One region of the Micrococcus sp. NPDC078436 genome, then DNA from elsewhere that is predicted to be linked to it. Evidence: predicted binding sites of a transcription regulator. Region 1 holds the regulator's gene; each other region holds the start of a gene.
What was found. Region 1 encodes HrcA, which represses chaperone genes, less so after heat shock. Its sites were predicted from a motif close to TTNGCACTCGNNNNNNNCGAGTGCNAA; they were not measured.
Positions count from the first base shown of each region.

Region 2: groL (chaperonin GroEL) is a predicted target of HrcA. The motif match lies at 2,243-2,269, and genes of this name have one in related genera.
Region 3: groES (co-chaperone GroES) is a predicted target of HrcA. The motif match lies at 1,654-1,680, and genes of this name have one in related genera.

Region 1 is NZ_JBFBLX010000002.1:10,803-15,007, reverse strand. Features, by position in the region: gene hemW (radical SAM family heme chaperone HemW) at 1-81, shown strand, start outside; gene AB0302_RS01740 (DUF4870 domain-containing protein) at 100-510, opposite strand; gene AB0302_RS01735 (DUF3097 domain-containing protein) at 616-1,476, opposite strand; gene hrcA (heat-inducible transcriptional repressor HrcA) at 1,555-2,568, shown strand; gene dnaJ (molecular chaperone DnaJ) at 2,618-3,745, shown strand; gene AB0302_RS01720 (16S rRNA (uracil(1498)-N(3))-methyltransferase) at 3,742-4,205, shown strand, end outside.
Region 2 is NZ_JBFBLX010000011.1:56,556-60,760, forward strand. Features, by position in the region: gene AB0302_RS07645 (DUF4031 domain-containing protein) at 1-385, shown strand, start outside; gene groL (chaperonin GroEL) at 475-2,109, opposite strand; gene AB0302_RS07655 (LytR C-terminal domain-containing protein) at 2,458-3,513, opposite strand; gene AB0302_RS07660 (DUF3263 domain-containing protein) at 3,517-3,855, opposite strand; gene AB0302_RS07665 (uracil-DNA glycosylase) at 3,909-4,205, shown strand, end outside.
Region 3 is NZ_JBFBLX010000017.1:23,590-27,794, forward strand. Features, by position in the region: gene AB0302_RS09800 (ATP-binding cassette domain-containing protein) at 1-133, shown strand, start outside; gene AB0302_RS09805 (hypothetical protein) at 275-907, opposite strand; gene AB0302_RS09810 (hypothetical protein) at 893-1,147, shown strand; gene groES (co-chaperone GroES) at 1,861-2,157, shown strand; gene groL (chaperonin GroEL) at 2,279-3,886, shown strand.

The DNA.
Region 1 (4,205 bases):
GCCCAGTCCGGGCGGATCGTGCCGACCCTCGAGGGGCGGCTGCGCAACGACCGGATCGTCCGGGACCTGGCCGGCTTCTGACGCCGAGCGCGGTGCGGCTCAGCGCAGGACGCGCAGGTTGAACGGGTAGCGGAAGGGGCGGCCCTTCGACACGTTCGCGGCCCCCATGACGCCGTAGCAGGACATGGCCACCCAGGTGAGGGCGCCGAGGATCGCGAGAATCGGCCCGATGACCGGGAGGGCGCCCAGGAGCAGGAAGAGCACCACCAGCAGCGTGGGCGGCACGGAGAAGTTCAGCGCCTCCTTGGCCTCCTGAGCGGTGAACGGTCCGCGGTCACGGTAGCGCAGCCACACGAGCAGCGGTCCGAGACATCCCAGCGCCACGCTCAGGTGCCCGAAGGCGGCGCGGTCTCGGTCCTGCTTCGCGCTGAGGGGTCCGCCCTCGGTGCCGGCGGAAGCCACCCAGGCCGCGGCACGGGGCTGGCCGGTCTGCGGCGGGGTGGTGTTCACGGCGGATCCTCCTGAGGGGCGGCAAGGTCCCGGCCGCACGGGGCGGGCGCGGGGCCCGATCAGTGTAGCGCGGCGACGGGAGGCGGAGCCGGCGCCCCGGCGTGCTCAGCCACGGTCCTCCGCGGTGAGGAAGTCGATGAGCTCCTCGACCCGGCCCAGCAGGGACGGCTCGAGGTCCGCGTACGTGGTGACGTGGGAGAGCAGCCGCTTCCAGCCCAGTCCGGTGGCCTCCTTCGTGCCGTGGGGCCAGCCCAGGCCCTTCAGCACGCCGGTCTTCCAGTCCTGGCCGCGCGGGACCACGGGCCAGGCCTCGATGCCGAGCACGGCGGGCTTGACGACCTGCCAGACGTCCACGTAGGGGTGGCCCAGGATGAGCACGTTGCCGGCCGCTCCGGGCACCCGCATCGCCTCCGCGGCGATCCGCTCCTCCTTCGAGCCCGTCACGAGGTGGTCCACGAGGATGCCCAGGCGGCGCCGGGGGCCGGGGGAGAACTCACGGATCGCCCCGGCCAGGTCGTCCACGCCGTGCAGCGGCTCCACGACGATCCCCTCGAGGCGCAGGTCCTCGCCCCAGACCTTCTCGACGAGCTCGGCGTCGTGCACGCCCTCCACCCAGATCCGCGACGCGCGGGCGGTGCGCGCCCGGACCCCCTCCACGCGGCGGGATCCCGACGCCGTCCGGGCGGGCGCGCGCGACGCCGTCGTCGTCGCAGGGGTGAGGGTGACGGGCTCGCCGTCGATCCAGAATCCGCCGCCCAGGGGGAAGGAGCGGCGGACGCCGCGGCGATCCTCCAGGACCACCACGTGCACGCCGCCGGAGCGCTCCGTGCGCACGACGGCGCCGGTGAACCCCGAGCCGACGTCCTCCACCACGACGCCGGGGGAGGCCGGCACCTCGGGGGTGCGCCGCGCCGGCGGTCGGGTCAGGGAATCGTGGCCCGCGGGGCCCCACGTGCTCCAGTCCATGTCGGGCACGGTACCAAGGGCGGTAGGATTGGCACTTGGATGTGGCGAGTGCCAGACATCGGAGGGAAGGAGACCGTCATGACGGAGCAGCCGCGCCGACTGCAGGTGCTCCAGGCCATCGTGGAGGACTACGTGGCCCTCAGCGAGCCCGTGGGCTCCAAGGCCATCGTCGAGCGTCACGCGCTGGGCGTCTCCTCGGCCACGGTGCGCAACGACATGGCCGCCCTCGAGGAGGAGGGCCTGATCGTGGCCCCCCACACCTCCGCGGGGCGGGTGCCCACGGACAAGGGCTACCGCGTGTTCGTGGACCGCATCTCCGAGGTCAAGCCCCTCTCTCCGGCCGAGCGCCGAGCCGTGCAGGCACTGCTGGACTCGGAGCAGGACACGGAGCACATGATGGAGGCCACCGTGCGCCTCCTCGCCCAGCTGACCCACCAGGTGGCCGTCGCCCAGTTCCCGCACGAGGACGGCTCGACCGTGCGCCACCTCGAGCTCGTCTCCCTGACGCCCACGCGCGTGCTCGCCGTGCTCATCCTCTCCACCGGCCGGGTGGACCAGCGGGTGGTCCCACTCGAGCGTCTCGTGGCGGAGGAGGACCTCGCCGCGCTGCGCCTGCTCCTGCTCCAGGCGATGATCGGCCGAGGGGCTGGGCAGGCCGCCGCCCTGCTGGACGCAGCCGTCACGGGTGTGCCGCCGGAGCAGCGTCCCACGGCGGACGCGCTCGTCAGCGCGGTGCGCAGCCTCCTGGAGGCGGGCCGACAGGACCGGATCGTCATGGCGGGCACCGCCAACCTGGCCCGCTCCACGGGGGACTTCGGCGCCTCGATCGGACCGATCCTGGAGGCCCTCGAGGAGCAGGTGGTGCTGCTGCGCCTGCTCACGGAGATGGAGCAGGACGCGCACGGGGTGTCCGTGCGGATCGGCTCCGAGAACGCCGGCTCGCTCGCGGACACCTCCGTGGTGGCCGCCGCCTATGGGCCGGGCGCCGTCGCCAAGGTGGGCGTGGTGGGCCCCACGCGCATGGACTACCCCGGCACCATGGCCTCCGTCCGCGCGATCGCCCGCTACCTCTCCCGCATCCTCACCCCCTGACCTCGACGCCCGCGTCGACCCCGACCCCCGCGAAGGAAGTGCCCCCACCGTGTCCGACCACTACGAGACCCTCGGCGTCAGCCGCGACGCCAGCACCGAGGAGATCCGCCGCGCGTACCGCAAGCTGGCGCGCACCCACCACCCGGACGTGAACCCCAGCCCGGAGGCCGCGGAGCAGTTCAAGCGCATCTCCCACGCCTACGAGGTCCTCTCGGACGAGGACAAGCGCCGCAGCTACGACACCACCGGCAACGAGAACGGCTCCGCCGGGTTCGGCGGCGGCTTCGGCGGCTTTGGCGGTGGCGGCTTCGCCGACATCTTCGAGACCTTCATGTCCGCGGCGGGCGGCGCCGGCCGGGGCCCCGCGAGCCGGACGCGCCGGGGCCAGGACGCGCTCGTCACCGCGCAGATCGACCTCAAGGACGCCGTGTTCGGCAGCGAGCAGACCCTCCACCTGGACACGGCCGTGCGCTGCGAGCGATGCGAGGGCTCGTGCTGCGAGCCCGGCACCGACCCCGAGACCTGCGAGACCTGCCACGGCCGCGGCATGGTGCAGCGGCCGATGCGCTCGATGCTCGGCACCGTGATGGCCACCGAGGCGTGCCCGGCGTGCCGCGGCTTCGGCACCGTGATCCCCACCCCCTGCACCGAGTGCTCGGGCCAGGGACGAGTGCGCACGGAGCGCCCCCTCACCCTGCGCATCCCCGCCGGCGTGGACGACGGCACCCGCATCCACCTCGCCGGCCGCGGAGAGGCCGGCCCCGCCGGCGGCCCGAACGGCGACCTCTACGTGGAGATCGCCGTGCGCCCGGACCCCGTCTTCCGCCGCGAGGGCGACCACCTGGCCACCACCGTGACGGTCCCGATGGCCGCCGCCGCCCTCGGGACGAGCATCACCCTCGACACCCTGGACGGCAAGCAGAGCGTGACCCTGGAGCCGGGCACCCAGTCCGGGCACGTGGAGACGCTGCACGGCCTCGGCGTGGGCCGGCTGCGCGGCTCCGGTCGCGGCGACCTCAAGGTGGACGTGGTCGTCACCACCCCCACGGACATCACCGGCGAGGAGCGCGAGCTCCTCACGCGCCTGGCCGAGATCCGCGGCGAGGACGTGGTCCACGGCGCCCCGCAGCAGCGGGGCGTGTTCGCCCGCCTGCGGGAGAACCTGAAGAACCTGTGACCGCGCCGCTGTTCCACCTGGCGGCGGGGGCGCTCGAGGGAGCGGCCGCCGGGGCCACCGTGACCCTCACGGGCTCCGAGGCCCGGCACGCCGCCGCCGCGATGCGCCTTGCCCCGGGGGAGTCCGTGCTCGTGGCGGACGGCTCCGGCCGCCGCGGCCACGGGACGGTGCTGGCCGCCTCCCCCGACGCCGTCGACGTGCGGCTCGACGAGGTGGACGAGGAGCCCGATCCCGCGCCGCGCCTCGTTCTCGTCCAGGCCCTGGCCAAGGGTGACCGCGACCTCATGGCGGTCCAGGCGGCCGTGGAGCTCGGGGTCCACGCCGTGGTCCCGTGGGAGGCGGAGCGCTCGATCGTGCGGTGGAAGGGTCCCAAGGCCGCCAAGGCCCGGCAGAAGTGGGCCGACACCGCCCACGCCGCGGCCAAGCAGGCCCGCCGGGCGCGGGTGCCCGAGGTGCGCGA
Region 2 (4,205 bases), on a different contig from region 1:
CGAGGCGGACTCGGCCGAGCTCGCCCTCCACCTGCTCGGCGATCCGCGGCTGCGGGTGCCCACCGCCCTCGTCGCCGAAGTCGAGCGGCTCGTGCTGCTCACCGTGGACCACCGCCCAGCCCCGGGCGACCCCGCCGGGGCTGCTCTGAGCGACGCGGACCTCGCGGTGCTCGGCAGCTCCCCCCAGGGGTATGACCGCTACGTCGAGGCCGTGCGCGCGGACTTCGCGCACGTCGCTGACGCGCACTGGCGCACCGGGAGGGCTGCCGTCCTCCAGCACCTGCTCTCCGCCGAGCACCTCTACGCCACCGCCACCGGCCGCGCCCGCTGGGAGCAGCCGGCGCGTCAGAACCTGCGCCGCGAGCTGGAGGCGCTGCGCTCCTGAGCCGACACGGCGAGGCCCGCCTCCCCGGATCGGGAAGACGGGCCTCGCGTGCTGGGCGCCCGGGAGGACCGGGCGGGCTCAGCGGGTGGTCACATCATGCCGCCCATGCCGCCCATCGGGTCCATGCCCTCGGCACCGCCGGCCGGGTTCTTCTCCGGCTTGTCGGCCACGACGGCCTCGGTGGTGAGGAACAGGCCCGCGATGGACGCGGCGTTCTGCAGGGCGGAGCGGGTCACCTTGACCGGGTCGTTGATGCCCGCGGCCAGCAGGTCCTCGTACTCGCCGGTGGCGGCGTTCAGGCCGTGGCCGGCCTCGAGGGTCTTGACCTTGTCCGCCACGACGCCCGGCTCCATGCCCGCGTTGAAGGCGATCTGCTTCAGCGGGGCCTCGATGGCGACCTTGACGATGTTCGCGCCGGTGGCCTCGTCGCCCTCGAGCTGCAGGCCCTCGAACGCCTTCGCGCCGGCCTGGATCAGGGCCACGCCGCCGCCGGCGACGATGCCCTCCTCCACGGCCGCCTTGGCGTTGCGCACGGCGTCCTCGATGCGGTGCTTGCGCTCCTTGAGCTCCACCTCGGTGGCCGCGCCGGCCTTGATGACGGCCACGCCGCCGGCCAGCTTGGCGAGGCGCTCCTGGAGCTTCTCGCGGTCGTAGTCCGAGTCGGTGTTCTCGATCTCGGCGCGGATCTGGGCCACGCGGCCGGCGATCTGCTCGGCGTCGCCGGCGCCCTCGACGATGGTGGTCTCGTCCTTGGTGATGACCACCTTGCGGGCGGTGCCCAGCAGGTCGAGGGTGGCGTTCTCCAGGGAGAGGCCGACCTCGGAGGAGATGACCTGGCCGCCGGTGAGGATGGCGATGTCGGCGAGCATGGCCTTGCGGCGGTCGCCGAAGCCCGGAGCCTTCACGGCCACGGACTTGAAGGTGCCGCGGATCTTGTTGACCACCAGCGTGGCCAGGGCCTCGCCGTCGACGTCCTCGGCGATGATCAGCAGCGGCTTGCCGGACTGCATGACCTTCTCGAGGATCGCCACCATGTCCTTCACGGCGGAGATCTTGGAGTTCACGATGAGGATGTAGGGATCCTCGAGGACGGCCTCCTGGCGGTCCGTGTCCGTGACGAAGTAGCCGGAGATGTAGCCCTTGTCGAACCGCATGCCCTCGGTGAGCTCGAGCTCGAGGCCGAAGGTGTTGGACTCCTCGACGGTGATGACGCCCTCCTTGCCGACCTTGTCCAGCGCCTCGGCGATGAGGGCGCCGATCTGCGGGTCGGCGGCGGAGATGGACGCGGTGGCGGCGATCTGCTCCTTGGTCTCGATCTCGCGGGACGCGGAGAGCAGCTCGGCGGTGACGGCCTCGACGGCCTTCTCGATGCCGCGCTTCAGGGAGAGCGGATCGGCGCCGGCGGCCACGTTGCGCAGGCCCTCGCGCACGAGCGCCTGGGCGAGCACGGTGGCGGTGGTGGTGCCGTCGCCGGCGACGTCGTCGGTCTTCTTGGCGACCTCCTTGACGAGCTCCGCGCCGATCTTCTCGTAGGGGTCCTCGAGCTCGATCTCCTTGGCGATGGACACGCCGTCGTTGGTGATGGTGGGGGCGCCCCACTTCTTCTCGAGCACCACGTTGCGGCCGCGGGGGCCGAGCGTCACCTTCACGGCGTCCGCGAGGGTGTTCAGACCCTTCTCCAGACCGCGGCGGGCCTCTTCGTCGAATGCGATGGTCTTGGCCATGAGTGCATGTCCTTTCTGGACGTCACGTTCCTTGCTGGTGGCTGACCCGCACCGATGCCCGCGACGGACGGCCCGGAACGGGGCCTCACCGATGGACAGGTCCTCCTCCACGGGGGTGCCGGCCGGGGTACGACTGGCAGTCCCACCTTCGGAGTGCTAACCCCATTATGAGCACTCTCCCCGGGAGAGTGCAAAAGGCTGGGGCGTCGTCCGCCCGCATCCGCACCGGGCGGACGACACGAGGACGGCGTGCGGGTCCGGATGCACGCGACCCCCGTGGGCGCCGTCCCCTCAGGGGGTGGCGCCCACGGGGGTCGCACAGCGTCGGCGGACGCGCCGCCGACGGGGTCAGCCGGTGACGACGACGGCGACGCCGTCGACCTGCAGGTTCGGGCTCTGGACGACGGGGAGGCCCAGCTCGCGGCCGACGGCCTCGGCGGCGGCCTTGTCCCCGGAGCGGTTGTACATCACGGTGGAGGCGCCCACGCGGGGGCCGCTCCAGTTCTGGGCGGACACCGACGTGAAGCCGGCGTTCTTGAGCTCCTGCGCGTTGCGGGCGGCCAGGCGGTTGATGCGGGTCGCGTTGTACACCGTCACACGGGTGCTCTTCGCCGCTGCAGCGGCACGGGAGGCCTCGGCCTTGCGGGACGCCTCGGCGGCCTGCGAGCGCGACGCCTCGGCGGCCTGCGAGCGGGAGGCCTCGGCGGCCTGGGAGCGCGATGCCTCGGCGGCCTGGGAGCGCGATGCCTCGGCAGCCTGCGAGCGGGAGGCCTCGGCAGCCTGGGAGCGCGATGCCTCGGCGGCGCGGGCGGCCTCGGCCGACGCGGCGGCGGAGCGGGAGGCCTCCGCGTCACGGGACGCCTGGGCGGCGGACTCCTGCGCGGCACGGGAGGACTCGGCGGCCTGCGCGGCACGGGAGGACTCGGCGGCCTGCGCGGCGGCGGAGGACTGCTCGGCGGCGCGGGAGGCCTCCGCGTCACGGGACGCCTGGGCGGCGGACTCCTGCGCGGCACGGGAGGACTCGGCGGCCGGGGCGGGCCCGGTGCTCGACGCGTCCGTGGTCGCGGAGGGCGGGGCAGGCTCGGTCGAGGACGCGGCGGCCTCGGAGGAGGAGGCCGGGGCGTCGGTCGTGCTGTCCGTGGGCGCCGAGGAGGACGAGGAGTCCGCCGCGCCGGCCGTCGGGCGGTCGTCCCCGCCGGTGAGCCACGGCAGGATCACACCCAGGAACAGGCCCGCGAGCAGCACGAGCCCGGCGAGCAGCAGCAGCGGGCGGAGAGCGCCCCCGCCTGCGCCGCCGGACGCGGCGGTGGCGCCGCCGGCGGCCGGTGCGAAGGACGCGCGGTGCGCGCCGCGCTGCTCGGTGTACTCGGGGACGTCGTCGAAGCGGTCGGGCCGGTATGCCATCGGTCAGTTCTCCTGGCGGGGGGAAGCGGGAGCGGTGGACGAGGGAGTCACGGGCCTCCTGATCGCCCGACGCCGGGTGCCGCGCGTGCGCAGCAGGCGGCGGACGAGGAGGGGGCGGTAGGCCAGGGCGGCCTCGCGATCCAGCAGTCCGTTCAACACCTGATAGTAGGCGGTCGGCGCCAGCCCGAGGCGCTCCCGGATCGCGTGGTCCTTCGCGCCGGTGTGCCGCCAGGTCGCGGCCTCGAGATCGAGGACGGCCCGTTCCTGCTCCGTGAGACCGCCGAGGGGCGCGCGGGAGGCGCGCGCGGCGGCGTCGTCGGGGCGGAGATCCGGCTGAGACATGACGGCCACTCTAGTGACCGTCGCGGCCGTCGGCGCGCGGATACGCTCGGAGCATGGATCTCCTCGCACCCCTGGACCCCGGATGGGAGAGGGCGCTGGCCGCGCAGTCGGACGCCTTCGAGCACGTCGGCGCCGCCCTGCGCGCGCGCCGCGACGCCGGCGAGCACGTCCTGCCCGCGCCGGAGGACATCCTCCGGGCCTTCCGCCAGCCCTTCGACGACGTGCGCGTGCTGGTGCTGGGCCAGGACCCCTACCCGACGCCGGGCCACCCGATCGGGATGTGCTTCGCGGTGGACCGCCGTGTGCGTCCGCTGCCGCGCTCCCTGGCCAACATCTACCGGGAGCTCCAC
Region 3 (4,205 bases), on a different contig from region 1:
CATGGGCGACGGCCAGGTGGTGGAGACGGGCTCGCCCCACGAGATCATGCGCCCCGAGGTCCTCGAGCGGATCTTCAAGACGCCGTGCCACGTGGTGGAGGGGCCGGCCGGCCCGCTCGCCGTCTACTACTGAGCGGGGCTGGGCTGGGCTGGAGCTGCCGTCGGCCGCCCGTGTGGTCTCCGGTCCCTCCATCCGACGCCCACACCCTCCGAGAGACGCCCACACCCTCCCAGAGACGCCCACACCCTCCCAGAGTGGTCACAACACGCCGTCTCAACTCTCTGCAGGCGGCGCGTCGTGACCACTCTGCGAGGTGGACTCCGGGCGCGGGTCGATGCGATGCCCCGCCGCCCGCCGTCCGAGAATGACCTCGACCAGCCGTCGGCAGGCCTCACGGTGATCCTCGACCGTCACCCGCAGGGGAGCGACCCCCCGCGCGAGGAGCCAGCGGTCCCGCCGGGCGTCCCGGGCCTGCTGCTCCCGCGCGAGGTGATGCGCGCCGTCGTATTCGAGAGCGACGGCGCCGTCGGCGTAGTACAAGTCCACCTCGGGACACTGGGGATCGGCGGCGTCGAGGCGGAACTGCAGGATGGGTTCGCCCAGCCCCGCAGCGATCAGATCGAGCCGCACACGCGTCTCCAGGGGAGAGTCCGACCCCACGCGCACCTGCGCCAGCGCCCGTCGCGCCGCATCGATGCCCGGTACACCACCCAGCGCCTCCACGACGGCGGCCAGCCCATCCGGAGTCGACGCCGGCTCGCGTCGTCCTCGCCGCGACCAGCGCCGGGCGAGCAGGTGGTCGCCGGCGGCGATGAGGTCCTCCGGCGTCCACGGAGCGCCGCGCGTGCACAGGTCCACCCAGGTCCGCTCCGGCGTGGTGGCCCGCAGCCCGTGGACGGCACCCACGTGGTGCGCTGGAAGATCCCGACGGTGCGGGGCGACGCCCTCGCGCCGCAGCCGCTGCCCCGGCGGGAGCGTGACGTGGACGAGGCTGGAGGGGGCCGCGGCGTGCGGGGTCGGCATGCCGTGCAGATGCGCCGCGGTGTCGTGGGAGAGCACCGCCGCACCGCGTCGGCGCAGCAGGGCGGCGAGGACAGCACCGCTCCATCCGTGGCCCGGTTCGGCCAGGCCGACGTCCGCCCATGACGGGCCGGGAGACTCCGCGCGGACCCGCACGCCGTGCAGGGGAGTGGAGAGGTCAGCGCGTCGCAGCCGTTGAGGGGGCACCCCCGCTGTCCGCGCTTCAGCTGTGGTGAACGCAGGAGGCAGGGGAGGAAGGCCCGAGGGCGTCGTCGGCGACATGGCCGAAGCCTCGGCGCAGCGGGACCGTGCGACGCTCGCGGTGAGCACATCTGGGGATGGGGCAGCCCGCCGTCGGCCGCTGTGCAGGGGCGTTGCGTGTCCGCTCCGGGGGAGGGTGGTCCCGCCTCCCTCCCGACGACCCCTATGGCCCTCCCGCCCTGTCTCCGGCCCCGCCGCCACCGCTCCGCCCGGGCCCCCCGCAGGCTGGTCGCAACACGCCGCCTGAACTTCTTGCAGACGGCGTGTTGTGACCACCCTGGAACCGGGTCCATACGGCAGGGGCCATGAGTGGGCGCTGACGACTCGAGCCGCGCGGCGAGTCGGCGAGCGGACCCCGCCCCCGGACGCGGCTGGCACTCGTGTTGAAGGAGTGCCAAGGCCCGGAGTAGAGTCGACACTGGCACTCGGGGGTACCGGGTGCCAACGCCCGAGGATGGACCCTGCGGCACCGCGACGACGGAGGGTCTCCACGCCCGTGGCACCCCCTGAGACCACGTCAACGCAGACTCGGCGGCCCTGTCGCCGGCCCGCACGTCGAACAAGAAGGAGTGTGCAGCATGTCCGTTGCCATCAAGCCCCTCGAGGACCGCATCGTCGTCCGCCCGCTGGAGGCCGAGCAGACCACCGCCTCCGGCCTCGTCATCCCGGACACCGCCAAGGAGAAGCCCCAGGAGGGCCAGGTCGTGGCCGTGGGCCCGGGCCGCGTCGCCGAGAACGGCAGCCGCGTGCCGGTGGACGTCGCCGAGGGCGACGTCGTCCTGTACTCCAAGTACGGCGGCACCGAGGTCAAGGTCGGCGGCGAGGAGTACCTCGTGCTCTCCGCCCGCGACGTGCTGGCCATCGTCACCAAGTGACCCCCGCGCGTCGGGCCCGGTGAGCGGAGCGCACCCCACCGGTGCGCCGCCCCGGGCCCGACGCGTCCCGCACTCCCCGAAGACTTCCTGAAGACTTCCTGAACCGAAAGGAGCGTCCGTCATGGCCAAGCAGCTGGCATTCAACGACGACGCACGCCGCGCCCTCCAGGCCGGCATCGACAAGCTCGCCGACACCGTCAAGGTGACGCTCGGCCCCAAGGGCCGCAACGTGGTGCTCGACAAGGCGTGGGGCGCACCCACCATCACCAACGACGGCGTCACGATCGCCCGTGAGATCGAGCTGGACGACCCCTACGAGAACATGGGCGCCCAGCTCGCCAAGGAGGTCGCCACCAAGACCAACGACATCGCGGGCGACGGCACCACCACCGCCACCGTGCTGGCCCAGGCCCTCGTGAACGAGGGCATGCGCCAGGTCGCCGCCGGCGCCGCGCCGAACGACGTCAAGAAGGGCATCGAGGCGGCCGTGTCCGCCGTCGAGAAGCGCCTGCTGGAGAACGCCCGCCCGGTCGAGGGCAAGAACGTGGCCCACGTGGCCGCCATCTCCGCGCAGTCGGACGAGGTCGGCGAGCTGCTGGCCCGCGCCTTCGACACCGTGGGCACCGACGGCGTCATCACCATCGAGGAGTCCTCCACCACCTCGACGGAGCTGGACGTCACCGAGGGCATGCAGTTCGACAAGGGCTACCTGTCCCCGTACATGGTCACCGACGCCGAGCGTCAGGAGGCCGTGCTCGAGGACCCGTACATCCTCATCAACTCCGGCAAGATCTCCAACGTGCAGGAGCTGCTGCCCCTGCTGGAGAAGGTCCTGCAGTCCAACCGCCCGCTGTTCGTGATCGCGGAGGACGTCGAGGGCGAGGCCCTGTCCACCCTCGTGGTCAACAAGATCCGCGGCACCCTGAACGTCGTGGCCGTGAAGGCCCCGGGCTTCGGCGACCGCCGCAAGGCCATGATGCAGGACATCGCGATCCTCACCGGCGCCCAGGTGGTCTCCCCGGACCTCGGCATGAAGCTCGAGCAGGCCGACCTCGACGTGCTCGGCACCGCCCGCCGCATCACCGTGTCCAAGGACAACACCACGATCGTGGACGGCGGCGGTGAGAAGGCCGACGTGGACGCCCGCGTCTCCCAGATCAAGGCCGAGGTCGCCGCGACCGACTCCGACTGGGACCGCGAGAAGCTGCAGGAGCGCCTCGCCAAGCTCGCCGGCGGCATCGGCGTGATCCGCGTGGGCGCCGCCACCGAGGTGGAGCTCAAGGAGCGCAAGCACCGCATCGAGGACGCCGTGTCCTCCACGCGTGCCGCGCTCGAGGAGGGCATCGTCGCCGGCGGCGGCACCGCCCTCATCAACGCCCTCTCCGTCCTGGACGAGGACGCCGACGTGCAGGCCCTCACCGGGGACGCCGCCGCGGGCGTGGAGATCGTGCGCAAGGCGCTCAAGCAGCCGCTGCGCTGGATCGCCCAGAACGCGGGCGAGGACGGCTACGTCGTCGTCTCCAAGGTCGCCGAGCTGGCGCCGAACCACGGCTACAACGCGAAGACGGGCGTGTACGGCGACCTCCTCGCCGACGGCGTGATCGACCCCGTGAAGGTCACCCGCTCCGCGCTGGCCAACGCGGCGTCCATCGCGGCGCTCGTGCTCACCACCGAGACCCTCGTGGCGGACAAGCCCGAGGACGAGGACGAGCACGGCCACCAGCACTGAGCTGAGTGACGTCGCCGGCAGGGCCGGCTCCCTCACGACGACGGCCCGTCATCTGCGCGCGCAGATGACGGGCCGTTTCGCGTCTCCGCACCTGTGCCCGCTTCCGTTGGCGCACCGGGGCGCTCCGCGGCCGCGTCCTTGACGCAACGGGATCGATGGCGGTCCGGGACGTCGGACCCGGCGCCGTGACGGACCGCCGCGTGATGAGGTCTTGCGCCAGGGGGGCGCGGGGGAGAGGGCGCGGGACCACCGGGCAGCGCGCCGAGGGAGTCGCCGACGTGGGGACAGGCCAGGGGAGGAGGGGCCATGGCCCCTCCTC